Regions from separate parts of the Pandoraea fibrosis genome, predicted to be linked through region 3. Evidence: predicted binding sites of a transcription regulator. Region 3 holds the regulator's gene; each other region holds the start of a gene.
The links. The regulator LexA, encoded in region 3, represses DNA repair genes until DNA is damaged. The targets are predictions, from matches to a motif close to ACTGTATNNNNATACAGT.
Positions count from the first base shown of each region.

Region 1: PI93_RS09775 (DUF2471 family protein) is a predicted target of LexA. The motif match lies at 8,001-8,018, and genes of this name have one in related genera.
Region 2: PI93_RS01585 (ATP-dependent helicase) is a predicted target of LexA. The motif match lies at 5,913-5,930, and genes of this name have one in related genera.

Region 1 is NZ_CP047385.1:2,177,238-2,187,291, forward strand. Features, by position in the region: gene PI93_RS09745 (ABC transporter ATP-binding protein) at 1-968, opposite strand, end outside; gene PI93_RS09750 (ABC transporter permease) at 965-1,909, opposite strand; gene PI93_RS09755 (ABC transporter permease) at 1,909-2,883, opposite strand; gene PI93_RS09760 (flavin-containing monooxygenase) at 2,880-4,379, opposite strand; gene PI93_RS09765 (LysR family transcriptional regulator) at 4,376-5,356, opposite strand; gene PI93_RS09770 (exonuclease domain-containing protein) at 5,717-7,405, opposite strand; gene PI93_RS09775 (DUF2471 family protein) at 7,445-7,972, opposite strand; gene PI93_RS09780 (glutathione S-transferase family protein) at 8,117-8,836, shown strand; gene PI93_RS09785 (GGDEF domain-containing protein) at 8,898-10,054, opposite strand, start outside.
Region 2 is NZ_CP047385.1:370,099-380,152, forward strand. Features, by position in the region: gene PI93_RS01565 (saccharopine dehydrogenase family protein) at 383-1,480, shown strand; partial or broken gene PI93_RS01570 (cysteine desulfurase family protein) at 1,832-2,989, shown strand; gene PI93_RS01575 (catalase) at 3,291-4,760, shown strand; gene PI93_RS01580 (DUF72 domain-containing protein) at 4,890-5,822, opposite strand; gene PI93_RS01585 (ATP-dependent helicase) at 6,003-8,087, shown strand; gene PI93_RS01590 (GNAT family N-acetyltransferase) at 8,074-8,559, shown strand; gene PI93_RS01595 (bestrophin-like domain) at 8,724-9,515, shown strand; gene PI93_RS01600 (DUF1653 domain-containing protein) at 9,584-9,865, shown strand.
Region 3 is NZ_CP047385.1:3,870,234-3,880,287, forward strand. Features, by position in the region: gene PI93_RS16965 (asparaginase) at 41-1,081, opposite strand; gene PI93_RS16970 (CysB family HTH-type transcriptional regulator) at 1,248-2,186, opposite strand; gene PI93_RS25100 (TOBE-like domain-containing protein) at 2,296-2,586, opposite strand; partial or broken gene PI93_RS16975 (sulfate/molybdate ABC transporter ATP-binding protein) at 2,637-3,372, opposite strand; gene cysW (sulfate ABC transporter permease subunit CysW) at 3,400-4,305, opposite strand; gene cysT (sulfate ABC transporter permease subunit CysT) at 4,336-5,199, opposite strand; gene PI93_RS16990 (sulfate ABC transporter substrate-binding protein) at 5,224-6,255, opposite strand; gene lexA (transcriptional repressor LexA) at 6,657-7,310, shown strand; gene PI93_RS17000 (hypothetical protein) at 7,479-7,907, shown strand; gene PI93_RS17005 (enoyl-CoA hydratase/isomerase family protein) at 7,946-9,058, opposite strand; gene typA (translational GTPase TypA) at 9,275-10,054, opposite strand, start outside.

The DNA of each region.
Region 1 (10,054 bases), 1.7 Mb from region 3:
CAGCGCACGAGGCGGCCCGGCGATACCTGCGTCATCTCGGGGCGCACGGCGCAGGCGGCGCTCGCGTAGGCGCATCGTGAAGCGAATGCGCATCCGGCCGGCATGGCGAGCAGATTCGGCGTCATGCCGGGAATCTGGCGCAGACGCTGGCCGCGTTTGTTCAGACTGGGCAGGCTGCCGATGAGGCCCGACGTGTACGGGTGTTGCGGTGCGTCGAGCACAGCGTCGACCGCCCCTTGTTCGACGATGCGTCCCGCGTACATCACCGCGAGCGTATCGGCCAGCCCCGCCACGACCGACAGGTCGTGCGTAATCCAGATGAGTGCCGTGCCGTGCTGACGCGCCAGCTTCTGTACTTCCGAGAGGATCTGCGCTTGTATCGTGACGTCGAGCGCTGTGGTCGGCTCGTCGGCAATGATCAGATCGGGCCGGTGCAGCATGGCGATGGCAATCGCCACGCGTTGGCGCATGCCACCGGAGAGCTGATGCGGATAGGCGCGAAGACGCTCGTCGGGGCTCGGAATCCCCATCATGCCGAGTGTGTCGCGTGCGAGTTCGCGCGCCTGCGCCTTCGACACGCGCTGATGCGCACGCACGGCCTCGATCATCTGCACGTCGACGCGCAACACCGGGTTGAGCGTCATCATCGGGTCCTGAAAAATCATCGCGATGCGATTGCCTTGCAGGTGACGCAATTCGGCCGCCGACATCTTCGTGAGATCGCGTCCTTGAAACAACACTTCACCGCCGACGATCCGGCCCGGCGCGTCGACCAGTCCCATGATCGAGAAGCCGGTCACCGACTTGCCCGACCCCGACTCGCCGACGAGGCCCATGATGTGGCCCGGCGGCAGCGAGAAGGAAACGTCGTCCACCGCCGGCAACGTGCCGGCGCGGGTGATGAACTGCGTGCGCAGATGGCGCACTTCCAATGTGAGGGGAGACGTGGGGGACACTGCGCCGCTCATTTCTGCAACCTTGGATTGAACACATCGCGCAGGCGGTCGCCCACGAGATTGATGGCGACGACCGTGACGAGCAGCGCGAGGCCCGGATACAGACTGATCCAGTATTCGCCGGAGAGCATCGTCTGATAACCGTTGGCGATGAGCAGGCCGAGCGACGGCTCCGTTACCGGTACCCCCAGCCCAAGAAACGACAGGGTGGCTTCGAGCGTGATGGCGCGAGCGACTTGCAGCGAGCCCACGACGATCAGCGGCGGCAGGCAGTTCGGCAGAATATGACCGAGCACGATGCGCCAGTTCGGAATGGCCTGGCAGCGGGCGGCTTCCACATACTCGCGCCGCGATTCGACCAGCGCCTGCCCGCGGGCGGTGCGCGCGAAATAGGCCCATTCGAGTACCACGAGCGTAAGCACCACGTTGCCGATACCTTTGCCCACGTAAGCGAGGATCATCAGCGCCACGAGAATCGACGGGAACGACAGCAACAGGTCGACCAGACGCATGATCGCGGCGTCGACGCGTCCGCCTGCGTAGGCGGCGACCAGCCCGAGAATCGTGCCGAGAATGCCGGCGATGAGCGCGGAACCCACCCCAACGCCCAGACTGATTCGCAATCCATAGATGATGCCGGACAGCAGATCGCGGCCCTGCCCATCGGTGCCGAGCCAGTACGTATACGTGGCGGCGCCGTTGGCTGTCGCGGGCGGCAAACGCGCATCCATCACGTCGAGCTGCATCAGGTCATACGGATTCTGCGGCGTGATCCATGGCGCAGAAAGGGCGGCAACGATCAGCACCACGAATACGACGAGGCCGAGCACGGCGCTCTTCGAGCGGGCGAACTCGCGCATGCCTTGCTGCCAGGGCGATTCGCGGCGCACGGGCACCGGCTCGGGCGCGAGCGCCGTGGCGGGCGTGCCGTTAGGAGAGAGGTTGGACGACATCAGGCAGCGGCCTCCACGCGCACACGCGGATCGAGCCATTTATAGAGCACGTCCACGATCAGATTGAGCGATACGAACAGGCACACCACGACGATGAGATACGCCACGATCACCGGGCGGTCGAGCGAGTTGATGCTGTCGAGAATGAGCTTGCCGGCGCCGGGCCACGAGAACACGCTCTCCGTTACCACGGCGAACGCAATGGTTGAACCGAACTCGAGGCCGAGCACCGTCACGAGCGGAATCAGCGTGTTGCGCAGCACATGCACGAGCACGACACGTAACGGCGAGAGCCCCTTGGCGCGGGCAAACTTCACGTAGTCCTGCGGCAGCACTTCGGAGACACCGGCACGCGTGAGACGCAATACCAGCGAGATCTTGAACAACGCCAGATTGAGCGCGGGCAGAATCAGGTGGCGCAGGCCGTCGATCGTCAGAAACGACCATTCCACGCCGAATACGCGCACCGTCTCGCCCCGGCCGCTCGCGGGCAGCACGCCCAGATGCACCGAGAAGAACATGATGAGCATGAGCCCGACCCAGAACGTCGGCAGTGAGAAGCCGACGATGCTGCCGGTCATCAGGAGTTTCGAGATCGGATTGCGCGGGTACAGGCCGGCGAAGAGACCGAGCGGAATGCCGATGAACACCGCGAGGATGAGGGCGGCGAAAGCCAGCTCCAGCGTGGCGGGCAGGCGCTGCAAAATCAGTTGGATCGCCGGCACGTTGTAGACGAAGCTGTTGCCCAGCTCGCCGTGCAGCGCGCCACCGAGGAACGACAGGTACTGGCGCCACAACGGCTGGTCGAGGCCGAGTTGCGCAATGATGCGTGCGCGGTCGACCTGATCGACGTCCTGACCGATCAGGATGTCGACGGGATTGCCGATCGCATGCAGGCCGACGAACACAATCAGTGTCATCAGCCAGACGACGAAAACCGCTTGCAGCGCGCGGCGCAGAATCCAGGCGGTCATGCGATGCGCTCCTCGCCCTTCGTGGCGGTGGCGGTCTCACCGTTCAGCGCGGGCGGCGGCGGTGCAGGCGTCCACTCGTCACCGTAGACTTCCGGCTCGGCGTAAGCCTCCATGTTCGCGTAATGGTGCGCAACGTCTTCACGATAGAAGGTGCCCGCGAGCGCTTGTGCCAGACGCTTCGCACCTTCGCTCACGGCCGGGATATCGCCCGAGACGGCGCCGTGCGAGAGCGTGGCCGGCGCGCAGAAGCAATGGATGCGCTCAAGCCCCGGGCAAGCGCCGGGTGTCTTCTCGAGGAATTCGAAGGCCGGGCCAAGGTCGGGCGAGTCGGACAGTTCGACGTCCTCGTCCCCGGCGGCCGGGGTATAGCGGTCGCTCCACTTGCGCACGAATTTCGAGAATGTGGCGAATTCCGGACGCCCTTCGATATCGATGCGAAAGCCCGTCGCGAAGACGAGAAAGTCGAGCACGAAGGTGCCCTTCGCGGTGCGCACATGCAGAACGTCGCCGACCGGCGTGACGTCGAGGATCGGTGCGCCGAGATTGAAGCGCGCATTGTCGTGACGCGAGACACGCAGCGTGCTGCCGCGCGGCGGCGGAACCTGCTGCACGTTGACGTAGTGACGGATGCGCCACTTCCATTCGTCCGGCAGATGGATGTGGCCGTGCGTGAGGCCCGGGTTGCCCGCGCCCTTACCCTTGTTGACGCGCGGGATATCGGCGCGGCGAATGAGCAGGTCGACGCTGGCGGCACCGGCTTCGAGTGCGGTGGCGGCGCTGTCCATGGCGGAGGCCCCGGCACCGATCACGCCGACGCGCTTGCCGCGCAGCGTTGCATAGTCCATGGCATCCGACGAATGCGCCCAGAAGCGGCGTGGCAACTCGCGCGCAAACGCGGGTACGGTCGGGCCGCCGAGACCGTCGCGGCCGGTGGCGAGCACCACATGGCGCGCGTAGACGGTAGACGTGCCATCGGGCGAGGTGAGCGACAGTGCCACGAGACCGTCGGCACCGAGCGGCGTCACGGCGGTGATGCGGTGGTCGTTGCGCACGTCGATGGCGAGCACCTCGCGATACCAGCGCAGGTAGTCCATCCATTGCAGACGCGGGATCTTGTCGAGGGCATCCCACGCTTCGAGACCGAACTGGGCTTCGAACCACGCGCGGAACGTGAGCGCGGGAAGGCCGAGCGCCGGGCCGGTGAGTTGCTTGGGCGAGCGCAGGGTTTCCATGCGCGCGGTGGTGGCCCACGGGCCTTCGTAGCCGCGCGGCGATTGATCGAAGATCACGGCGCCCACGCCGAGATGCGTGAGCGACGCGGCAGCGGCCAGCCCGGCCATGCCGCCGCCGATGATGGCGACGTCGAGCACGGGCTGACCGTTGTGCGTGCGCTCGGGCACCCAGGGCTTGGCGGGTAATTCGAGCCAGGCGAGGTCCTGACGCAGGCGCGCTTCGAGCGCGGGCAGGCCGGTGGCGAGTGTCGGGGACTGGGTCATGACGACAGGGCTTCCTTGGGAGCGGGCAAGTCGCCGTAGAGCGACTGCAAGACTTGGGCGTGTTCGGTGGCGGCGCGCTGCACGAAGTCGGGCAGCAGATCGCGCGCGGCGTCGGCCAGCGCGCTGACAAAAGCGAGTGCGGCAGGCGATGGCTCGCGCGCGTCGCGGGTGATCACGCCGAAGAAGAACGGAATGTCGGCATCGATCGGGCGCACGGCAACGTCGGCGAGCGGCAATCCGTAAGCGGTGACCGGTTCGAGCACGGCGACACCGAGCCCCGCGCGAACCGCCGTCATCGCATTGATCGAGGCGTTGGTCTCGATGAGACCGGCTGGCGCAACGCCGGCCTGCGAGAACGCCTGATCGAGACGGCGGCGCAGCCGGTACGGGTTCTGCATGGTGATGATGCGACGGCCCACGCATGCCGCGAGCGGCAGCCGGTCGTGACTGGCCAGCGGATCGTCACTGCGCACGGCGGCCACGCAAGCCGATTCGCCGATCCAGTGCACAACGATGCCGCGATGTTCCAGCGGCAGACTGGTGACGCCGATATCGGCGGCACCGGTGAGCACCGCATGCACGACCTGTTCGGGCGACGTACTGCGCATCTGGATCTGCACGGTGTCACGGGCGAGACCCGGCAACGCGAGCGCTGCGGGCACCAGGCCGGCGGCCAGTGCCGACGTGGCGGCAATATGCAATGGACGTGTCTGGCCACGCGCGATTTCGTCGGCGCGTGCACGGATCTGCTGCAAGCCGGCGAGCACATGCTCGACGTCTTCGAAAAGCAGGAAACCCTGCTCGGTCGGGGTGACGCGCGGGCCACTGCGGGCGAACAGGGCGTAGCCGATTTCGGCTTCCAGCTCCTGAATCATCCGCGTGATGGCGGGCTGCGAGCGTCCGAGCAGACGCCCGGCAGCAGTGATGCTGCCGGTCGACATGACCGCCGCGAAGGCTTCGAGTTGGCGTAATTCCATCTGGCTCTGTGTGGGGACGGGGGGCTGACGCGTACCCCACGCGCCGGTACCCCGGTCAGCGACGACGCCGAAGTCGCCGATATTGCAATGCCGTTTTGTATTCGGATTGCGTATTCTTCGGCCTTTAGCATGCGTCTTGCAAATACTTAATATTTATATGCTCATTCCGAGGCGTGCAAAGGAGGGTTTTGCCTAGGTGGACGCCGGGGGAGAAATAAATGGGGGACGTGGCGAAGCCGCCGCGTTGTGCATGCGGGACGCGATGTCGGCGACGCCAGGGGCGTCTGGCCGGAGGGGAAGGGCGGTGATGGGGGGCGTTGCGAGCGAAAGGATCGGACTGACATCCGATCCTTCCTGGATTCAATGGGCGTCGAACGGCAGACGAATTTGCGCCGGATCTTCGGGACGCGGTTGTCGGCGACGCAACAACGCTACGGCGCGCTTCTTGGGGACCTCCCCGGGAGGTTCGACCGGACTCAGACGAAACGCCGGACGGCTGAGCGGCAGCACGACCAACGGGGAGAGAGGGCGGCGCGGCGGCGCTGGCGCTTCATCCGACGGTAGTGCCACGGCGGCGTCGGGCAGGCCCGGCTCGCTGGCCTGTCGGGACGCGGCAAGGCGCCGACCCAGCAGACGATAGATATCGGGATCGAAGCCCGTCACGGCAGGCATGCTGTCGACCAGGCGGTTCAACGCCTCGCGCGACGTCACGCTGCCAAGGTATTGCCAGCGGTCGATAACGTGGTACTCCACGTCATCGGCACGCGCGCCGGTGCCGTGTTCCTCAATGGCGATCGGACCGTCGTAGGGCCATGTGTCGAGTTGGAGTGTCGTGAGTGCTTCGCGAACCCGCTCGGTGTGCGCTGCCAGTGGCGCGTCGCCTACGCACACACCGTCGCATCGTTTGACCTGATAGCCGAAACACGGCCGTCCGGCAGCGGTTTTCTCCAGCCCGAGTTGCGCACAACACAGACGATGTTCGTCCGCGAGTGCCCGAAGTGCATTCTCCGCGCTGGCGCGCGAGGAGAAGGTGCCGTACAACGCCTCGGCGCTGGCGAAGTCGACGGTCTTCGCACTGACGAGCTGTGGCGTGTCGCTATCGGCTGCGAGTTGCCAACTATAGAGATTCGACGCCCGTCGCAGTTGGCGGTTATGCACCGGCTGCAACTGCTTGACCAACTGCGACTCCAGCAACAACGCCCCCAGTTCACCCGTCGTTCGACGGGCCTCCACGCGGCGGATCTCCTGCGAGATACGCAGATCCTTCGCGACCTGGTGATCGCTGGAAAAATGCGAGCGCACACGTGACCGGATATCGACACTCTTGCCGACGTAGAGCAGTGTGTCGCCCTCGCCGTAGAAGAGGTAAACGCCGGGGCTGTCGGGCAGCGCGTCGATGGCTTCGTCCGGCAACTGTGGTGGCTGGCTGGAGCGTTTGGTGACGCGTTGCACGGCTTGCTCGATCAGATCGGGCGCGTAGATCGTGTGGATCTTCTGCCAGAACTGCCAGAGCAGATCGGCGTCGGCGAGCGCACGGTGACGGCCTAGCGGGGCGAGGCCGAAACGCGCAATCAGTGCGTCCAGACCGTGGCGCGCTGCCGTAGGAAACAGCAGGCGCGAGAGCCGCACGGTGCAAAGTACGTCAGCCTGAAAGCGGATGCCGGCGCGCCGGAATTCGTTCTTGAGGAAGCCGTAGTCGAAGCGCGCATTGTGGGCGACGAACAGCTTGCCGTGCAGGCGTTCCGCCAACCCTTGGGCCAGCGTCTCGAACGAGGGCTGGCCACGCACCATCTCGTTGGTGATCCCGGTCAACTGCTGGATGAACGGCGGAATGGGTTCGGCGGGATCGAGCAGGGTGCTCCATTGTTCGATACCGTGCGGGCCGACTTCGACTACCCCGATTTCCGTAATGCGGTCATCGAGGGCGTTCCCGCCGGTCGTTTCCAGGTCGACGAAGACCATCGGCGCGGGCAGGGCGCGGGCGAGCGCATCCGGGTCCATGACCGCAATGGGTTGCGCGTTGGCGTCCTCGACAGCGAATTCGGGCACTTCGTGAACCTCGTTGACCTTGGGTTTTTCGGGCGGCTTTCAGGCCGTACACGCCGGCCCATTCGACCCGGGACGACGCGCGGCGATGGGCAACGCCGAGGGATCGGCCACGAACGACGAGGCGTCGTCACTATGCGGGTCGTCACCGTTGCGGATGGCGTCGACAGCGGCGACGATGGCGCGAAATACCGCGGGTGCCGCAGCGTCCGGCCAGTGCAAATCGACGGGGGCGTCGAGCGGTGGCAGTTCGCCGTTGCGGCGCAAGGCTTCGTCGCCCGGCAGGCGCAGCAGACGCGCCAATACCCACGGCTCATGACGCGCGTGCAGCCCGATATCGGCCTCGGCCTCGTCGGCGATGGCCACGAGCGTGCGCCAGTCCAGCGTTGGCGCAGGCGCAGCGTCATCCGGTTCACCCGCTTCATCCGATGCGTTTGCGACATGCGGCGACACCGCCTCCGTCATGCCCAGGCGTTGTTGCGCATAACGCGCAGCGATCTCGCGCACGATACCGGCAAGGTCGCGTTCGGCGGCGCTCAGCGCCAGTTGATCCCAGTCGATGGTTTCCATAAGACATTCCTCGATTGGGGGATATTCTACTGTATAAAATCACAGTGCGCGAGTGACGTGACCGCCTCGATCGGCCGGGGTCGCCGCCGACGTCGCCGCATGTAATACTCAGCGCCATTCCCATTGCGCAGGAGCCTGCTCCCGATGTTGACCCTGTACACCTTCGGCCCGGCATTCGGGCTTCCGGATGCCAGCCCGTTCGTCGTCAAAGCGGAAATGCTGCTCAAGCTCGCGGGATTGCCATATCAGACGAATCGTGGCGGTTTTCGGCGCGCCCCCAAGGGCAAGCTGCCCTATATCGACGATGACGGCGAGATCGTGGCGGACTCGACATTGATCCGGCTGCATATCGAACGCAAATATGGCTTCGACTTCGACGCGGGCCTGACCCCCGAACAACGTGGGGCGGCCTGGATGTTCGAGAAGGCGCTGGAGGATCACTTCTATTGGCATGTGGTGCAGGCGCGCTGGTGTGACGCGGAGAACTTCGCCAAAGGCCCGGCTTCGTTCTTCAAGGCCATTCCCTGGCCGGTGCGTCCGGTCGCGCAGGCCGTTATCCGTCGCAAGATCCGGGGCACCTTACACGGGCAGGGGACGGGCCGCTTCACACCGCAGGAGCAAGCGCAATTGCTCAGGCGTGGCGCGCAGGCGGCGGCCCAACTGCTGGGCGACAAGCCGTACTTTTTCGGACAGTCGCCATGCGGTGCCGACGCCACGGCCTTCGGATTCATCGCGAGCGCGATGTCGCCGCATTTCCGCATGACGCTGCGTGACGAGATCGAGAATCATCCAAATCTGACGGCGTATGTAGCGCGCCTGCGCCGTGAGTTCTTCGTGGATGCGAGCGACGGCTCGCACGCCTGAGCCGGAACGGCACAGGCAGACGGGCGACGTGAGTGACGTCGGCGAGGTGGAGTGCGCTGACTCAGCCCGCCTCGGACGCGGTCTCGTCGCTCGATAGCACGTCGGACAGCACGAGGTTACGTCCCGAAATCTTCGCGGCGTACAGCGCGCGGTCGGCGCGCATGCATAGCGCCTCGAGGCTTTCGTGTTCGTGCCACGTCGCGACGCCGCCGCTGAGCGTGTAATGACACACGCCGAATGGTCCGGCGACCAGATGACGACTCGCCTGTGCACGCAGCCGCTCGGCAATACGGATGGCGCCCGGCGTATCCGTGCCGGGCAGCAACACCGCGAATTCCTCTCCGCCCAATCGCCCGAACGCGTCGCCCTCTCGCAGGCCGTCGCGCACGAGCTTCACGAATTCGCGCAGCACCGTGTCGCCGCCGGCATGGCCGTGCGTGTCGTTGATTTGTTTGAAGTGGTCGAGATCGATGATCACGATCGACAGTGGCCAGCCGCGCGCGAGCGCGCGTGCCATTTCCTGACGGGCGAGCAGGTCGAAGTGTTTGCGTGACAGCGCGCCGGTCAGGTAGTCGCGATTGGCCGCCTCTTCGGCGGTCGCGAGCATGGCGTCGTGGATCATCATGACCGCGCCCATCGTCATGGCGGGCATGACAATCGTGCCGATCGTCAGCATCGCGGCGTTGAATGCCGTCGGGGCAAACAATTCCGGACCGGGCGCCGGCGTCAGGCCGAAGACCATGCCGCGCACCGCGTGCCCGATAGCGAACACTGCGGCAAGGCTTGCCGTGAGCCAATAGTGATAGGGATGACGGCGCGGCGGGATGTGCCGTGCAATGAGCAAGGCTATGGCCAGCAGCATCGTGGCGTGATAGGCAGAGACCACGACCACGCGCACTTGTGGATTGTCCGTGCCGTAGAACCAGACCAGCATCGCCGCGGCAAGCACGCCCAGCGATGCACCCATCACCCGCCAGTGCGTCGGCTGCCCCAGAAAGCGAGCGCAGCCGGCGTAGTAAAACAGCAAGCCGCTGGCGAGCGCGATATTGGCAATGGGTATGGACAGGAAGTCGGGCACGACGCCGCGCAGGGCGAACAGCGGCAGGGCGATGAGGACAGCGACATTGGCGATGCACCATTCGCGCACGCCCGCCACGCGAGAGCGCAGGAGAGAGCCCACGATCAGCAACATCATGAAGCTGAGCAATGAGGTGATCG
Region 2 (10,054 bases), 2.1 Mb from region 3:
CGCTACAACGCATTGAATGTCCTTGCCAAAAATCTCGCGAGTTTCATTTCGATGACACATGCGGGCCCTATAACGACGAATGCGCACAAGTTCCGGCCGTGTGTGTCCTCTTCGACGCGGTGATGGGTTGCGTGCATGTCGGCAGTCCCTCTCTCACCCGTTCCGTTCTGCCGACAATGGCTTGCCCCCTTTGAAAGCGTGATTCGTCATGAAACTTGTCGTTTCGACAAAAAAATACGTTTTTACGACGAATTGACGCTACATTTCATCGGGCACTCTCCCTAGAATTGATGTCGTGGTGCTCGCATTCACGCCGCCGGGGCCATCCCCAAAACACGCGTTGCGAGCCGTCTTGTTCGACGTCTTGATCCGGGGAGACAACATGAAAAAGATCGCTTTGCTTGGTGCGGGACATATCGGCCAGACCATCGCTCGTCTGTTGCATGGCAGCGGCGACTACCGGGTGACGGTGTTCGACCGCAATGCGCGCGCGGCGGCGGTGGTGCAGGACAATGCCGATGCGTTCGTCGAGTTGACCGGCAGCGACACGGGGTCGTTGCAAAAGGCCGTGGCGGGGCACGATGCCGTCGTCAATGCGCTTCCCTACACGATGGCCACGAGCGCAGCGACAGCCGCCGTGGCGGCCGGGTGTCACTACTTCGATCTGACTGAGGATGTGGCGGCAACGCACGCCATCCAGCAACTTGCCGAAGGGGCGTCCACCGCGCTCATGCCGCAATGTGGTCTGGCGCCGGGCTTCATCGCCATTGCGGCCCATCATCTGGCTGCGGCCTTCGATCAGGTCGACTCGGTGAAGATGCGCGTGGGCGCGCTGCCGGCATTTCCCACCAACTCGTTGAAGTACAACCTGACATGGAGCGTCGACGGACTCATCAACGAGTATTGCCAGCCTTGCGAGGCGATTCGCGACGGTGTCAGGCTCACCGTGCAGCCGCTTGAGGATCTGGAGCACTTCTCGCTGGACGGCGTCGAGTACGAGGCATTCAACACGTCGGGCGGGTTGGGAACGCTATGCGAGACGCTCAGCGGACGCGTGCGCGATCTCGACTACAAGTCGGTGCGCTATCCGGGGCATGGCGCGTTGATGAAGGTTCTGCTCAACGAGTTGCGCCTGAAAGACGATCAGGACACGCTCAAGACGATGCTCAAACGCGCGGTGCCGAGCACCTTGCAGGATGTGGTGCTCATCTTCGTGGTCGTCAGCGGCCTGCGCAACGGGGTGCTCACACAGGAAGTGTTCGCGCGGAAGATCTTTGCGGAGCGCAACAATGGTCACAGCGCCAGCGCGATCCAGATCACCACCGCATCGGCCATCTGTGCCGCTGTCGATATGTTCTTTGCCGGACAGTTACCGCAACGCGGTTTCGTGCGTCAGGAACAGATCGCACTGCCGGATTTTCTGGCGAATCGCTTCGGTCAGGTCTACGCCCATTCGACGCACATCGAATCTCTCTCCTGAGGCAGGGGAGGGGCGTTCCTCAAAAAAGGCACGATGGCCCGGCACAAGCGGTCTGCCTCCCGCAACCACCAGGCCGTCGTTGAGGAAAGCGTCGGAAGCGATGCTGTGAATGCCTGCGGTGATACCGATCTGCGTGTCTGCGGCGCCGGTCAGGTCACGACGACAAGCTCACCAAATTGACAGTGCGATTCAGGATGCTGGAAGCGATAGACCACGCTTGGAAGAAAATTCCTAATTCTCATGATTTTTGGGATTAATTTTCCCTGAAAATGATTGTTGTCGGGTGATTTCGCAAGCTTTTTCTCACTTCCGTCGCGTAGGATCGATGCACTTATTTATCCGGGGCCGATCATGCGCGAGAAAGAACCACTCCATTACTTTGACTATGCCGCCACCACGCCTGCGGACGCAGCCGTGATTGCCGCGATGTCCGACTGTCTCGGTGTGGATGGCGTGTTCGGCAATCCGGCGTCGAGTTCGCATGCGGCGGGTGTGAGCGCGCGCCGTCTCGTAGAGCGCGCGCGCATGCAAGTCGCGGCACTCATCGGTGCCGACGCCGCAGAGATCGTGTGGACGTCCGGCGCGACCGAATCGAACAATCTGGCGCTCAAGGGGTATGCGGAGCTGGGGCAGGCACGCGCGCACATGATCACCAGTGTGCTCGAGCACAAGGCGATCCTCGACACGATGGCGTATCTGGAAAAGGGCGGCGTGCCCGTGACGTATGTGACGCCGTCGGCCACCGGCGAAATCACCGTCGACGCGGTGACGGCGGCGCTGCGTCCCGAGACGGGGCTGGTGTCGCTCATGCTGGTCAACAACGAACTTGGCACGCTGACCGACGTGGCCGCCATCTCGAAGGTGGTCCACGCGGCCGGCGCACTGCTGCATGTCGACGCGGCGCAGGCGCTGGGCAAGACCCCTATCGACGTGAAGACGATGGGCATCGATCTGCTGTCGATGTCGGCGCACAAGGTGTACGGGCCCAAGGGGATCGGCGCACTGTACGTGAGCAAAGACGTCATGTCGCGCATCGCGCCGCAGATTCACGGGGGCGGTCATGAGCGCGGCTTGCGCTCCGGCACGTTGGCCACGCATCAGATCGTCGGTATGGGAACGGCCTGCGAGTTGGCCATGCGAGGCATGACGACGGACAACGCGCGAATCGCGCAACTGAGCCGCCGTCTGCTCGATGGCGTGCGGGGGCTCGATGGCGTAGTCCACAACGCCGCCGACGCATTGCGCATTCCGCACACGCTGAGCCTGACGATCGGACATCCCGGGTTTTCCACATTCATGCTCAACGGCAATCTCGCGGTATCGTCGACGTCGGCTTGCAACTCGGCGTCGGGGGCCCCTTCGCATGTGCTGAGCGCTATCGGACTCGACAGCGAAGCCGCCAGCCGCACCGTGCGCGTAAGCCTGGGGCGCTTTACCGATGAAGCTTCCATCGACTTCGCCATCGCTTGCTTTGAGCGTGCGGTCTGTCAGTGCCGGGCGTTAGCCGCCTGAGCTGACGATTGCCGCCGGCGTCGGTGCTGGCCCGTTGTCTTTGAGGCGGGCGAGGCCGACGCGGTAACGTCATCGACGTCCGCGCTCGCGGACGTTTCTTTTTGCCGCCATTCGCGCAACGCCGCGAGCCGGGGCAATCTTGCGCGCTCGGCGCGATCTATCGCAAGTTGACGAATATTCAATGCACCGAATGCCGGTGAGTGTATTGCGTCGTCTTGTATTATGCTTTGAACGACTTGCGATATCGCAGACTCCAATTCTCTTCCTCTCCCCACCCACCTTCATCTCGGAGGTATGTATGAGTCATGAGAAAGATCGTCCGGATACCGGATCGACGACCGGTGCAGGTGCGCCGGCAGCAAGCGACCGAAACACGCTATCGGTCGGGGCGGACGGTCCGCTGCTGCTCCACGACGTTCACTTCATCGAGCAAATGGCGCACTTCAATCGGGAGAAGGTGCCCGAGCGTCAACCTCACGCCAAAGGCGCTGGTGCTTTCGGCGTCTTCGAAACCACTGAGGATGTCAGCCGTTACACCAAGGCCTCGTTGTTCAGGAAGGGCGCCAAGGTAGAGATGCTTGCGCGTTTCTCGACGGTCGCAGGCGAGGCCGGTAGTCCCGACACCTGGCGCGACGTGCGCGGCTTTTCCCTCAAGTTCTATACCGACGAAGGCAACTACGATCTCGTCGGCAACAACACGCCGATTTTCTTCGTGCGCGACCCGATGAAGTTTCCGCACTTCATCCGCAGCCAGAAGCGTCTGCCGGACTCGGGGTTGCGCGACAACCACATGCAATGGGATTTCTGGACGAACAATCCGGAGTCGGCGCATCAGGTGACCTATCTGATGGGCGACCGTGGGTTGCCGCGTACCTGGCGTCATATGAACGGCTATGGTTCGCACACCTACATGTGGATCAATGCGAGCGGCGAGAAATTCTGGGTGAAGTATCACTTCCATACCCAGCAGGGCATGGAGTTTTTCACCAACGCCGAAGCGGCAACGATGTCCGGTCAGGACGCGGACTTCCATCGCCGCGATCTGTTCGATGCCATCGCGCGGGGTGAGCATCCGAGCTGGATTCTCTCGGTGCAGGTCATGCCGTATGCCGATGCGAAGCAGTATCGCTTCAATCCGTTCGATCTGACGAAGACGTGGTCTCACAAGGACTACCCGCTGATCAAGGTGGGCAAGATGACGCTCAACCGGAATCCGGAGAACTTCTTCGCACAGATCGAGCAGGCGGCGTTCTCGCCCGGCAATACCGTGCCGGGCATCGGCCTGTCGCCCGACAAGATGCTGCTCGGACGTGCCTTCGCTTACAACGACGCGCAACGCAATCGCATCGGGACGAATTTCCATCAACTGCCGGTCAATCGTCCGAAGGTGCCGGTGCAGTCGTACATGTTCGACGGCCACATGACGTTCGAGCACAGTGGCAATGCGCCGACGTATGTGCCGAACAGCGGTGGGCGTCCCTACGCCGATCAGACCGGCCCGGCGGAGGACGGCTGGGCGTCGGACGGCGACATGGTGCGCAGCGCTTATACGCTGCACAAGGAAGACGACGACTTCTCGCAACCGGGCAATCTGGTGCGCAATGTGTTCGACGATGCGGCTCGCGCGCGTCTGGTCGAGACGGTGTCGGGCGCGCTGCTGGCCGGCGTGCGTAGCCCCGTGCTGGAGCGCGCGTTCGATTACTGGAAGCAGATCGACAAGGATGTCGGTGCACGCATTGAGGAAGCTGTGAAGCGCGCGAAGAAGTAGGCGCTTTATTGACGCTTATTGTCACGGTGTCGGTTTCGGCGGGTCGCGATGCGAGGTATTGCGCCCGCCGTTTTCGTTTGCGCGAGCGATTGACGTCGCTCGTCGCGCTACCGAGAAGACTCGCCGTTCCTAGAATTTGCCGCGCGCCAGATCCACGAGCGTGCGTTGAAATGCCGACGCGTTTTTCATGCCCTGATCCTCGTGATTCGTATTGAACAGGACGTGCGTATCGTCGGCCTGTGCTGCGATGCGCTGGACGCGAGCGGAAATGTCGATCAATTCGCTCGCGCTGTACTCGTAGACGAAGCGCCCGGATGAGGCGACAACGCCTCGCCGGTTCCATGCGTCGGCGTTACGGCCGTGCAGGCGCACGACACACAGGTCGTCGCGTGTTGTCGCCCAGACCGCAGGTACGGTGTTGTCGAATCCGCCGGGGCTGTCGACGATGGTGTGCGCCGCGCCCGTCTCCCGCAGCATGGCGAGCGTGGCGGCTTCGCGCGAGGGCGTGTCGAACCAGCTACGGTGACGAAATTCGATGGCGTGCCGCTCGCCATCCAGGCGTCGGGCCGTCTCGAAGACGAGTGCCCGACCCGCCTTGTCGTTACGCACCCGTGGCGAGAATTGAAAGTGAATCGCGCTCAGTTGACCGCTCTGACGCAGCGGCTCGACCGCTTCGAGATAGCGTCGCCAGAGTTCGTCGCGCAGCTCGGCAGGGATGTCGTCTGGCGCGATGGTGTTCGCGGCGGATGTCGTGGCGCCGGCATTCGCGTCAAGCGCTTCGGCGATATCGGCAGGGAAAGCGGCGAGGGTCGTCGTATGCCCCGTGAACGCGCGAAATGCCTTGATGTGAAAGCGAAACGATGGCGGCGTGCGTTGTGCCCAGCGCCATGCCACAGCGGCATCGGGCAAACGGTAGTAGCTGCTGTCGACCTCTACCAGATCGAATTTCGAGGCGTAATGACGCAACCGCGCCTCGGGCGTATCGACGCCCGGCGGGTAAAACCGTCCGCACGCAATGAGCGTCGGATCGGTCCACGACGAAGTGCCGGTGCGAATCGTCATTAGATGGGTCAGGGCGCCGTCGGCCGGACGAGCGCCGGGTGTCGTCTTAATTTCGGATAGGAGGTCGATGGGCGTTGGCGTCATCGATATAATGTATAAATATACAGTACTCAACAAACGTAGCCGCGCGCGATAGCCCGCGTTCTCGTGGCGCATTCTCGCCGTTTTCCCAGATTTCGCATGTCAGACCAGCCGACTGCCCCCGCCCGCGATCCGTGGGCCGAACTCAACGAACGCCAGCGCGAGGCTGTCGACCACGGTGTGGGTAACGACGGCGCGCCTGGCGGTCCGCTGCTCGTCATTGCGGGAGCCGGCTCGGGCAAGACGAGCACCCTCGCTCATCGCGTGGCCAGGCTGATCGTGAGTGGGGCCGATCCGAATCGCATTCTGTTGCTCACGTTTTCGCGTCGCGCGGCGGGTGAAATGGAGCGACGCGTGGGCGCGGTGCTCCAGAAGGTGTTGGGGCTGGCGTCGTCGCAACCGCCGTCGCTGCCGTGGGCCGGGACGTTTCACGCCATCGGTGCGCGTCTCTTGCGGGACTTCGCAACGCGCATCGGCCTGTCGGAAGCGTTCACCATTCACGACCGCAGCGACGCCGAGGATCTGCTGGGCCTCGCGCGTCACGAACTGGGTTTCTCCAACACGCAGTCGCGCTTCCCGCTCAAGGGCACCTGCCTGTCGATCTACTCGCGGGTGGTGAATAGTCAGGCCCCGCTCGCCGACGTGCTGGCGAAGCACTTCCCGTGGTGCGCCCAATGGGAGGCGCAACTCAAGACGCTCTTCGGTGCTTATGTCGACGCGAAGCAAGCGCAACACGTTCTCGATTACGACGACCTGCTGCTGTACTGGGCCGAGACGATGAGTGCGCCGGAACTCGCGCGTGAGTTGGGGGAGCGCTTCGATCATGTGCTCGTTGACGAGTATCAGGACACCAACCGTTTGCAGGCGCAGATTCTGCTGGCGATGAAGCCCGATGGTCGCGGCCTGACCGTTGTCGGCGACGATGCGCAGTCCATCTATGCGTTTCGTGCGGCCACCATCCGCAATATTCTCGATTTCCCCGGCCAGTTCGCCGCGCCCGCGCATGTGGTCACGCTCGAACGTAATTACCGGTCGACGCAGCCGATTCTCGACGCATCCAATGCCGTGATCGCCGAGTCGAGCGAGCGCTATGCGAAGGCACTATGGACCGATCGTCAATCGACGCGTTTGCCGCAACTCGTCAATGTGAGCGACGAATCCGGGCAGGCCCGCTGGGTGGCCGATCAGGTACTGGAACAACGCGAGACCGGCACGCGACTGAAGCAGCAGGCCGTGTTGTTCCGCACGGGCAGTCACAGCGCAGCGCTCGAGCTGGAACTGACGCGCCGCAATATTCCGTTCGTGAAATTCGGGGGATTGAAGTTTCTCGAAGCGGCACACGTGAAGGACATGTTGTCGGTGCTTCGCTGGGCCCACAACCCCGCCAGCCGCTTGTCGGGGTTTCGTGTGGCGCAGCTTATCCCGGGCATCGGCCCGGTGAGTGCGACGCGTCTGCTCGACGCCATGGCGCAATCGACCACGCCCGCGCAAGTGCTCGCGGAATTCAAGCCGCCGTCGGCCGCTGCGGCCGATTGGCGCGCGTTTGTCGAAGTCTTCATGGCGTTGCATGACACGCGTGTTGCATGGCCCGCCGACGTCGATCTTGCCTTGCGCTGGTACGCCCCGCTGCTTACGCAGCGCTTCGACGATGCCGCCGTGCGTCAGGCGGATCTGGAGCAACTCGCACGCATTGCCGGTACCTACGGCTCTCGCGAGTCGTTTTTGACCGAACTGACGCTCGATCCCCCGGACGCGACGAGTGCGCAATCGGGTGTGCCGTTGCTCGACGAGGATTATCTGATTCTGTCGACCATTCACAGCGCGAAGGGACAGGAGTGGCATTCGGTCTATGTGCTCAATGTTGTCGACGGATGCATTCCCTCTGATATGAGTACGGGCGACGACGCCGACATCGAGGAGGAGCGGCGGCTGCTGTACGTGGCGATGACGCGTGCGAAGGAATCGCTGCAACTGGTCGTGCCGCAGCGGTTTTACGTGCATCAACAAACCGGTCTGGGCGATCGCCACGTGTATGGCACGCGTAGCCGTTTCGTGTCCGACAAGATGCTGCCGCTCTACGAAATGCTCCCGAAGCCACGCGAAGGCGAAGTGCCACGCGGGCCAGTGGGCGACGTGACTGTGCACATCGATGTCGCAAGGAAGCTTCGCAATGCATGGTCCTGACATCCTGCTGCGCAGCGCGCGTGAGTCTGACATCGCGGCGGTGACCTCGCTTCTCATGCAGACCTATTACGAGACGTGGGCGCCGATGCTGCGACCGGAAGCGGCGGCGGCGTTCGCTTCCGGCGAAAGAACGCGGGCCTACGTGCAGGGTCATTGGCCCGAGTTCACGGTGGCGACGTCCGGTGCGGATGACGATCGGGTCGTTGGCATGGTGCATGGGGTGGGCGATTTCATCGATGCCCTGCATGTGGCGCCGGCGCAGCAGCGTCGCGGCATCGGCGCGTTGTTGCTCGCGCATGCCGAGGCACACATGCGCGCGCAGGGACACCGCGTCGCCCAGCTCGAAACCGACACGTTCAACACGCAAAGCCGCGCGTTTTACGCCCGACACGGTTACGCCGAAGTCGCGACGTATCCCGACGAGGAATGGGATAGCGGGTTCACGACCGTGCTGCTGACCAAGACGCTCTGAACGGTAGACCTTTCGCCACGTTTCCAATGTCAGGCGCGGAAATATGCCAGAGTTGCCGTCTTTCGTGCATCAGGTATAGTCGCCGCATCGGCGGCGGGGCATCGTGCACCGCCGTCATGCCGGTTTCATCACGACCTGAAAGAGACGCCTGCGAGGGGACACGAATGCAATGGCTGGTTGACCAAATGACGTTGCTGCCGACGGGGCTGTTGCTCGTCAGCATGGCGTTCGGCACGGCGCTGGTCGCCATGATCGTCGCCTGGTTAGCGCGCATGTGGTTGTTCGACCGTCTGGCCGATCCGTCGGAAGTGCGGGGTACGGTCGCCGATGTGGTCCACGGCAGTTTGCTCGCGTTCATTGTCTTCGTGCTCGCTCACGTGCTGACCGACGTGCGAGCCAATCTCGGCCATGCCGACGATCAGGCGCTGCACGAGGCGTCGGTGGTGCGGCGTCTGGACCGAGAACTCAAAGCGGTCGGAGATGCCGACGCGCAGTCAGCACGTGTGCTGCTGCGCAGCTATGTGAAGTCAGCCATCACCGACGAATGGGCAACATTGAGCACGGCCGATCCGGATCTGTCGCCGCTCACGGAAGAGGCGCTCACGACGTTTGTCGGTGCCACGCGTCGCGTGGTGGCCAAACATGAAGATAGTGCAAGCTCGATCCGGACATTGCTCGACCGGCTCGAGGAGTCGCGGCAGGGGCGTTTCGAAAACGCCACGAAGACCGTGCCGGGCGTGTTCTGGTGGGTCATTTCACTTTTCTTGCTGGCGGCCATGGCGATGAACGGCCGGTATCCCGGCTCGTGGAAGAGTAATTTCATCATTGCGATCCACATGGGCGCGATCGGGATGGTGGTGGCGTTGATCATCAATCTGGACGAGCCATTCCGCGGCGTGTCGGCGATTTCACCCGCGCCGCTGGCGAAATCGGTAGGTCTTGTCGTGCCGCACTGACGCGGAACGTTCGCGAGCCTTTCCTATGCCGGACCGCTTCCGGTTGTCGTATGCAGGAGAAGAGAACGATGTATTCGAATATGCCAGCGTCATCGGCAGAATCCACGCCGGAAATCGAGGCGTTCCGCCCCGGTGTCTACCGTCACTACAAAGGCAATTGCTATCTCGCGCTGGGCATCGCCCGCGCCGACGAGACCGACGAACCGGTCGTCGTCTACACGCGACTCTATCCGCGCGAAGGGTTGCCCATGAGCACCCGCCTGCTGCGTATTTGGAATGAACCGGTGATGACGGATAGCGGCCCGGTCGCGCGCTTCACGTACCTCGGTCATACGACTCCCGCCGCCTGAGCCATCGTGCGTTGCGCGTCGGGTAACTGTGCGCACGGACTTCACGATTCATTGCACCTCGCCATTTTCAGGACACGCCTTCCATGACCACGCTCCCCCCGATGCGCCATTCGGCCATGATCGATTCGCGCGCGCCCCTCGCCGCAGCCGATGCGCACACTCCCCGTAACGCTATCGCCACTGACGCGC
Region 3 (10,054 bases):
TTTTGTCCGTGCCGAAGCGCCGTGGCAGCGCAACCCGAGGTCAATACTCGACGAATACGCTTTGCATGCGCTCGCGCGGCACGCCAGCCTGCAATGCCAGCATCAGAAGGACACGCGCCTTGAACGGGTGCAAATTGCCCGCGCTCACGAACCCATACTGATCGTCGGGGGCGGCGCCGTTGTGCATCACATGCCCGCTGCCCACGCGGGCGGCGCGCACGACCGTCACACCTCGCTGTACCGCCTCGGCCAGCGCCTGTTGCAGCAGCGAGTGCAGCGAACCGTTGCCCGTGCCCGCCACCACGATACCCTGCACGCCGGCTTCCACGAGCGCATCGACAGCGATCCGCGACACCCCGGCATAGCTCGACACCACCTCCACCGCAGGCAACTCGCCCGAGAGTCCGACGAACTCGCTCTCGACGGTGTGGTACTGCAACGCCGCACGTTGGTACGCCACGCGCTCGTCCTGCACCCAGCCCAGCACGCCAATTTCCGGCGAATGGAAGGCGTCGACCTTGTAGGTGCTCGTCTTGATGACGTCGCGGGCACAGTGAATCTGATTGTTGATCGCGACCATCACCCCCCGTCCCGCCGAAATCGGATCGGTGGCGACTCGCACGGCGTTGAGCAGGTTGAGCGGCCCGTCAGCCGAGAGTGCCGTGGCGGGCCGCATCGCGGCGGTCAGCACCACCGGTTTGCGGCTATTGACGGTCAGATGCAGGTAGTACGCGGTCTCTTCGAGCGTATCGGTACCGTGGGTAATCACGGCCCCGGCCACATCGGGCTGCGAGAGCAAGGCGTTCACGCGGGCGGCGAGTTTCTGCCAGAGCGCCACACTCATGTCCTTGCTATCGATCTGCGCAACTTGCTCCGCGTGGATATGCGCAACGGTGCCCAACGCCGGCACAGCCGCCAGCAAGTCCTGGACACCAAGCGCCCCGGCCTGATAACCGGCGGTGCGCGTTGCATCGGCCGCGCTGCCCGCGATCGTGCCGCCCGTGGCGAGCAGCGCAATGCGCGGCAGGTCGCCCGAGGACACGGTGTAATGAGGAATCGGGTTGAATGAGGTCAAAGTCATGTCAACGATTGTATCCAATACTGCCCGGCTTCCCAATCGCTGAAAATATCGATCCCGCCTCAGAGGGCGGGATCGATGCCCGGCACACGGCCGAACGACAGGGACACGCCGGACAACGCCTGAAAACGTGTACCGGCCAGCCCCGGGCGGTGTGGCTTTGGCCGCGTCAGGCGGCGAACTCGAGCGCTTCGCGCAGTTGCGTCGAGATCTCCTGCTCCTTGAGCGCCGGGGCAAGCATTTCGATGAAGCGGTAAGCATACGAGCGCAGGAACGCGCCGCGACGCAAGCCGATCCGCGTGGTGCTCGGCTCGAACGCGTTGTCGAGTTCCAGCACGGCCAGATCCTGATCCTTGCGCGGATCGACCGCCATGGCGGCCACGATTCCCACGCCCAGCCCCAGTTCGACGTATGTCTTGATCACGTCCGTATCCAGCGCCGTCAGCACGATGTCCGGCACCAGCCCCTGATCGGAAAACGCCTTGTCGACATGCGAGCGGCCCGTGAAGTCGCCGTCATAAGTGATGATCGGATATTCGGCAATGTCCGCGAGCGTCACGCTTTCACGCCCGACCAGCGGGTGATCCTTCGGCACGACGGCAACGTGATGCCAGGAATAGCACGGGAACGTGACGATATCGGGAAACCGATCGAGCGCCTCGGTCGTGATGCCAATGTCGGCTTCACCATCGATGACCATCTGCGCGATCTGGCGCGGACTGCCCTGACGCAGCGCCAGATGCACCTTCGGGTACACGCTCGTGAACTGCTTGATGACCTGCGGCAGCGCATAGCGTGCCTGCGTGTGGGTCGTTGCCACCACGAGATGGCCACTGTCCTGATCGGCAAACTGACGCGCCACACGACGCAGATTCTCGGCGTCGAGCAACATGCGCTCGATCAGTTGCAGCACAGCCTTGCCGGGCTCGGTCAGTCCCGTGAGACGCTTGCCGCGACGCACGAACACATCCACCCCGAGTTCGTCTTCGAGATCCTTGATCTGCTTGCTCACGCCCGACTGGGACGTGTACAGCGCACTGGCCGCTTCCGTCAGGTTGAGGTTCTGCCGAACGGCTTCGCGCACATAGCGCAATTGCTGAAAATTCATGATGTGACTCCGCCCTGTTGCTTTGTCTGTCCGTGACGTCTTGAGACGTCAATTTACGTGTGCCAAATGGCTTCAGCTTGTTGTTGTGTCGTTCGATGCACCGTGCGACTCACGCCTGCGCGGAAAACACCCGCAGCTGACGCGGCACCGCGCGCAGTGTGGCGCCGGCCTCGGCGCCGAGCGCCTTCCATCCCGAGCGCGTGAGTTCTGCCTCCCACACGGCGTCGCCGGGCGCGGCGAGTTCCACGCGCACCGTACCGCCCAGCGGGATCGCGCGGCGCACGGCCACATTGATCCCCGGACCACTATCGTGGGCCGGCAGCAGCGCGAGATCGTGCGGGCGGACGTAGGCAATTGCACGCCCATCCTGCGGCACCGCCGGCAGATCGTCCTTGTGCACGGTGACGCGGTAGGCGCCGGCGTCTGCAATGAAATCGTGCGTGCGCAGCTCCCCGGACAACCGGTTTGCGGCGCCGAGAAACTCATAGACGAATGCGCTTTCCGGCGTGTCGTAGACGTCCTGCGGCGCGCCGATCTGCTCGACCTTGCCGCGATTCATCAGCACGATACGGTCGGCCACTTCGAGCGCCTCTTCCTGATCGTGCGTCACGAAGATCGTCGTGATGTGCAGTTCATCGTGCAGACGGCGCAGCCAGCTACGCAGCTCCTTTCGCACCTTGGCGTCGAGCGCGCCGAACGGTTCGTCGAGCAACAGCACCTTCGGCTCGACGGCCAGCGCACGCGCCAGTGCAATGCGCTGACGCTGCCCGCCCGACAGTTCCGCCGGGTAGTGATCGGCCAGCCAGTCGAGTTGCACGAGGCCGAGCAATTCATGCACCTTGTTGCGAATCTGCGCGTCCGACAGACGGTCGCGGCGCGACTTCACGCGCAGGCCGAACGCCACGTTCTCGAACACCGTCATGTGACGGAACAGCGCGTAATGCTGGAACACGAAACCGACCTGACGCTCGCGTGTGCCGACCGACGCCACGTCCTCGCCATTGAGCACGACGCGACCGGCGTCGGCAAACTCAAGGCCCGCGACGATGCGCAGAAGCGTGGTCTTGCCGCAGCCGGACGGCCCGAGCAGCGCGACGAGTTCGCCCGTGGGAAATTCGAGACTGACGTCGTCGAGCGCCGCAAAATCGCCGAAACGCTTCGAAACCTGCTGTACCTGAATACTCATTGTCTTGCTCCTCGATGCGATGTCCGCTCAGGCCACCACGGCGTCTTCACGACGCGCGGCCTTGTCCTGCGCCAGCTTGCGTTCGGCCCAGAGCTTCAGGGCCAGCGTGGCGAGTGCCAGCAGCGCGAGAATCGATGCCGCCGCGAACGCGCCCACCGTGTGGTAGTCGTTGTATTCAATTTCCACATGCAGCGGTAACGTGTTCGTCTCACCGCGAATGTGGCCGGAGACGACCGACACGGCACCGAACTCGCCCATTGCGCGGGCGTTACAAAGAATCACGCCGTACAGCAGGCCCCATTTGATTTTCGGCAGTGTCACGCGCGTGAACACTTGCCAGCCGCTGGCGCCCAACACGCGCGCGGCCTCTTCTTCCTCACTCCCCTGCGCCTGCATGAGCGGAATCAATTCACGCGCGACGAACGGGAACGTGACGAACACCGTCGCGAGCACCAGCCCCGGCAGCGCGAACACGACCTTCAGGTTGTGCGCGTCGAGAAAGTCCCAGATCGGTCCCTGACGGCCGAAGATCAGCAGGAACGTCATCCCCGCGATCACCGGCGAGACCGAGAACGGCAAATCGATGAGCGTGGTCAACACGCTCTTGCCCTTGAAATCAAAGCGCGCGATCGCCCACGACGCCGCCACACCGAACACCAGATTCAGCGGCACGGCAATGAGCGCGATCAGCAGCGTGAGGCGAACGGCGGAGAGGGCGTCGTCGTTCGTCAGGCCATCCCAGTAAGCGGCGAAGCCCTTGCCCAACGCGGTGACGAAGACCGACGCGAGCGGCAACACCAGAAACAATGCGAAGAACAGCAGCGCCACGCCAATGAGCACGGCCTTGACGAGCGCGGGCTCGTCGGTCGGATCGGCGTTACGAGCCTTGGTGGCTTGCGGCAGGTTGCGCGACAGTGCGAGTGAATCTGACATGATCGAAACGTTCTCTTTCGTTTTCCGACATCACACGCCACTGGCGCGCCGGCCCGAATGACGGCGTTGCAGCCACCATTGCAGGGTATTGATCAACAGCAGCAACACGAACGAGATCACCAGCATCACCACGGCCAGTGCCGCCGCGCCTGCGTAGTCGAACTGTTCGAGCTTGGTCACGATCAGCAACGAGGTGATCTCCGAGACCATCGGAATGTTGCCGGCGATGAAGATGACCGAACCGTATTCGCCCACGGCACGCGCAAAGGCCAGCGCGAAACCGGTCAGCAGCGCAGGCAGCACGGCCGGAAGAATCACGTGACGCAGCGTCTGCCAGCGTGTCGCACCCAGGCACGCGGCGGCCTCTTCCTGCTCGCGCTCGAACTCTTCGAGTACCGGCTGAAGCGTGCGCACCACGAACGGCAATCCGATGAACGTGAGCGCCACGAAAATGCCCAGCGGCGTGAAGGCGATCTTGATGCCGAGCGGCTCGAACCAGCGACCGATCCAGCCGTTCGGCGCATAGATCGCCGCGAGCACGATGCCGGCCACCGACGTGGGCAACGCGAACGGCAGGTCGATCAGCGCGTCGACGAAACGCTTGCCCGGGAACGTGTAGCGCACCAGCACCCACGCCAGAATGAAACCGAAGATGGCGTTGAGGATGGCGGCCGCCAGCGAGATGCCGAACGTGAGGCGATACGACGCCAACACGCGCGGCGAACCCACTGCGGCGACGAAGCTCGCCCAGTCGAGCGAGCTTGCCTTGATGAAGACCATCAGCAACGGCACCAGCACCACGAGACTCAGGTAGGCGACGGTGTAGCCCATCGTCAGGCCAAAGCCCGGCAAGGCACTCGGCTTGCGCCAGAGGGGAAACAGTGCGGTACTCATGCGGAGGTCCCTGTCGTCTTGACGTTATTTCTTGGTGTAGATCTGGTCGAAGATGCCGCCGTCGGCAAAGTGCTTGGCCTGCGTCTTCGTCCAGCCGCCAAGATCGGCGTCGACGGTGTAGAGCTTGAGCTTCGGATATTGCGACTCATACTTCTTCGCGATTTCCGGCGAGCGCGGACGATAGAAGTGCTTCGCAGCGATTTCCTGACCTTGCGGCGAATACAGCCATTGCAGGTAGGCCTCGGCAGCCTTGCGGGTTCCGTGCTTGTCGACGTTCTTGTCGACCACGGCCACCGGCGGCTCCGTCAGAATCGACGACGACGGCACCACAATGTCGAACTTGTCCGGACCGAGATCCTTGACCGACAACAGCGCTTCGTTTTCCCAGGCGATCAGCACGTCGCCGATGCCGCGTTCCACGAAGGTCGTGGTCGCGCCGCGGGCGCCCGAGTCGAGCACGCCGACATTCTTGTAGAGCGCCTTGACGAAGTCCTGCGCCTTTTGCTCGTTGCCGCCCGGTTGCTTGAGCGCGTAGAGCCATGCGGCGAGATAGTTCCAGCGGGCACCGGCCGACGTCTTCGGGTTCGGCGTCACCACACTGATGCCGGGCTTGACGAGGTCGCCCCAGTCCTTGATGCCCTTCGGGTTGCCCTTGCGCACCAGCAGCACGATCGTGGAGGTGTACGGCGTGGCGTTGTCCGGCAGACGCTTCTGCCAGTCCTTGTTCACGAGACCGGCCTGTGCCAGTTCGTCGATATCGGCTGAGATACCGAGCGTGACAACGTCGGCGGGCGCGCCATCGAGCACGGTACGGGCTTGCTTGCCCGAGCCGCCGTGCGAGGCCTTCACCGTCACCGTGTCGCCGCTGGTCTGCTTGTAATGGGCTTCGAAAGCCTTGTTGTAGTCCGCGTACAGCTCACGCGTCGGGTCATACGACACGTTGAGCAACGACAGGCTTGCCGCCTGCGCCTGAATCGTCATGCCGGCGGCCAGTGCCAGGCCGCCCAGAGCGACCACCAGCTTTTTAGCTTTCCATCCCCGTGCTGCTTTGCTCATGACTTGCACTCCTTGTTTGCTTCTCGTGTGTAGGAGGCCAGTCTATGAGGGCGGCTAAATAATTAAAAATAATATTTTTTCTTTTGTTTATGCCGGAATAAGGATTAGAGAAATCGTGCTGAGCCGTCGATTTTGGCGGCTCAAATGGGCTCGGCGCCCTCTCCGACGGCCGTCAGCGCCCTCGTCCCCTTGTCAATTAATGCGAGAAAGACCGTCCGCGCGCTTGCCGTGTCCTGCGTTTGACGGCAGGTCCGGTGCGCCAGAAGCCTTCATGGCTGGACATTGCAGCATCAGACTGATGCCGAACGGCAAGAACTTCACGCACTACTTGAAGTTTTCCCTTGCCTTTTTGCAAACACTGTACAAAAATACAGCCACCTGTGCTTCCATACAGTGATGCCATGATCAAACTTACCGCACGTCAACAGCAGGTCTACGAACTGGTCCGACAAGCGATTGAGCGCACCGGCTTTCCGCCAACGCGCGCTGAAATCGCAGCCGAACTCGGCTTCTCTTCCGCCAATGCCGCGGAGGAGCACCTGCGGGCGCTGGCGCGCAAAGGGGTGATCGAACTGGCAGCGGGTCAGTCGCGTGGCATTCGCCTCAAGCGTCTGGATGAAGCCGGCGGTGTGCACCAGTACACCTTGCCGCACATGGGCCTGATGCAGTTGTCGCTGCCGCTCGTCGGGCGCGTGGCTGCCGGCAGCCCGATCCTCGCGCAGGAACACATTGAGCGCAACTTCCAGTGCGACCCGAACATGTTCGCGCGTCAGCCCGACTACCTGTTGAAGGTGCGCGGGATGTCGATGCGCGACGCAGGCATTCTCGATGGCGATCTGCTGGCCGTGCAAAAGGCCGCCGACGCTCGCGAAGGTCAGATCGTCGTGGCACGTCTTGGCGACGATGTCACCGTCAAACGTTTTCATCGCGTGCCGGGTGGCGTCGAATTGATCGCCGAGAATCCCGACTTCGAGAACATCAACGTCGACGAAGGTAGCGGCGACTTCGCGCTGGAAGGGATTGCGGTCGGCCTGATCCGCAACAACGACCTCTAAGCGCGAATCCGGGGACTGCGCGCCATCGCGCAGCGCCTCACTCCCTGAAGATTTGTATTTCCGACTGCGCCGGGCTGGGTCCGGCGCCCGTGCCCTGCTGCGCCCGCGATTCGCGAAATACGCGGCAGGACGCGCCCCTCAGACCCACATTGGAACAAGGATCGCATCATGGCTCGACTCTTTGGTTTGCTGCGTACGTCTTTTAGTCAACCGCATGTGCGCGTGTCGTCACAGGCCCGGATGTCGGCCGTATATGGACTCTCGGCGCTGTCTGGCCCGTTCGCTTCAGCACCCGTTGTCGCTCGCTCCTATACGGTGCCGGCACGCTCGCGTACCACCGCGCTGCCCCGCGCGCTCACGGCTGCCGTGGCGTCGGCAACGCGTCGCGTATGCCCCTCGGGGAAAGCGATCAAGGCATCGCGCAACGTGCGCGAACTTCAGCGTCGCGATGCACACGAGACGGATACGGCTCACGAGCGTCATGACGTGCGCGTGTATCGCGACGTGTCGCATATCGTGATGGTCGGCAGCATTGCCGACATCTGCCGCAAGCTCGATCAGGCCGTCGGCGAGCAATTCTGCCTGGCAGCGGTATAGGCTTCGGATAGACCCGCCGCCACACGCCGCAGCAGGACTTACTGACCGAGTTGACGCAGCGGGTTGTCCGCGCCCGAGCGATCGCCCTCGAAGAATCGCGTGACGTCGGCGGGTTTCACCGACTCGATATCGGCATGCTGCCAACGCGGCGCATGGTCTTTGTCGACAACCAACGCACGAATGCCCTCGACGCTCTCCGCGCCGGTACGGCCATCGAGGTTGAAGACGCTGCGCATCATCAGCCACTCTTCACGCAGATCATCGGCCAACGAGAGTTTGCGTGCACGACGCACCTGCTCCAGCGTGACACACACCATCAACGGCGAGCGTTTGCTGCGCAGCAAGTGTTCCGTCTCCTGTGCCCATCCTGAGTATTCGCAACGCGCTTCGTGCTTGAGCGACTTCAGGATGGCCGGCATGTCCGACAGGCCGAAGTGACTGTCGATCACATCGCGCAACGGTGCGAGCTTGCCTGGCGCCAGACCGGCGGGAGCAAGACAGTCTCGGGCGAACGTGCGCGCAGCGTTGAGCACCGCCTCGCTGTCCTGCCATTCGCCATTTGCCAGCAACTCGCACAGCGCGGGCAGTGAGGCACGCGGCACGACAACGTCGGCGAGGCCGATCTCGCATGCATCGATCGCGCCGAACACAATGCCGGTCGTGCCGAGATACTCGCCGAGATGTCCCGCGAGATTCGCGAGGAAGAACCCACCGCCAACGTCGGGGAACAAGCCGATCGCCGTCTCCGGCATTGCCATTCGCGTCGCTTCGGTGACGATACGCAATGCGGCGCCTTGCGAGATACCCATGCCGCCGCCCATGACCACGCCATCCATCAGCGCGATATAGGGCTTCGGATACGTGGCAATCGTGTAATTCAGTGTGTATTCGTCAGTGAAGAAATCCATGATGTCGGTGCGCCCCGCGCTCACGGCCTCATGGAAATAACGAATGTCGCCACCCGCACACAACCCCTTCTCGCCTTCGCCTTGCAACACAACGCCCAGCACCTTGGGATCGTCACGCCAATCGCCCAGTGCTGATGCCATCGCACGAATCATGTCATGCGAGAGCGCATTGAGCGCCTTCGGGCGAGTCAGGGTGATAAAGCCGATACGGCCGCGGATTTCGGTTCGAACAAATTCGGTCATGTCTGGCGAGTGCTTCAGAAATGTCAACGGAACGGACGCGCGTGCGACGTCGTCCTCTCGGGGGCTATCGACAGCATGCGGGCACGCATGCACCGCATCTCAGAAACCACAACGGAAACAAAAAAAGCCGGTGCGAGAGGCACCGGCTTTCTTTCCAACAGATTAGCGTCGACGCAGCGGATCGTTATCCGCTACGCCGCGACACCATCGCCGGTTTTACTTCTGCTCACGCGATGCGCGCTTGCGCTCGTGTTCCACGAGGTAGCGCTTGCGCAGGCGAATCGTCTGCGGCGTGACTTCGACGAGTTCGTCGTCGTCGATGAATTCGACGGCGTATTCGAGGCTCATCGCGATCGGCGGCACCAGACGCACGGCTTCGTCGGTACCCGACGCACGCACGTTCGTCAGCTGCTTGCCCTTGATCGGGTTGACCACGAGGTCGTTGTCACGGCTGTGGATACCGATGATCATGCCTTCGTACAGCGCGTCGCCCGGCGACACGAACATGCGGCCGCGATCTTGCAGCTTCCACAGTGCGTAGGCCACGGCAGCGCCGTCGTCCTGCGAGATCAACACGCCGTTGCGGCGCTCACCCAACGTACCATCCTTGAGCGGGGCGTAGGCGTCGAAAATGTGGCTCATCAAGCCCGTGCCACGGGTCATCGACAGAAACTCGCCCTGGAAGCCGATCAGGCCGCGAGCCGGAATGCGGTACTCGAGGCGGGTACGGCCACGGCCGTCCGACACCATGTCCAGCATTTCGCCCTTGCGGCGGCCAATTTCTTCCATGACCGCGCCCTGGTGTTCGTCTTCCAGGTCGATGGTCAGCATTTCATACGGCTCGTGCTTCACACCGTCGATTTCCTTGAGCACCACGCGCGGACGCGACACGGCCAGTTCATAGCCTTCGCGACGCATGTTCTCGATGAGAATCGTCAGGTGCAGTTCGCCACGGCCAGACACTTCGAAGACGGAGTCTTCAGCCGTATCTTTCAC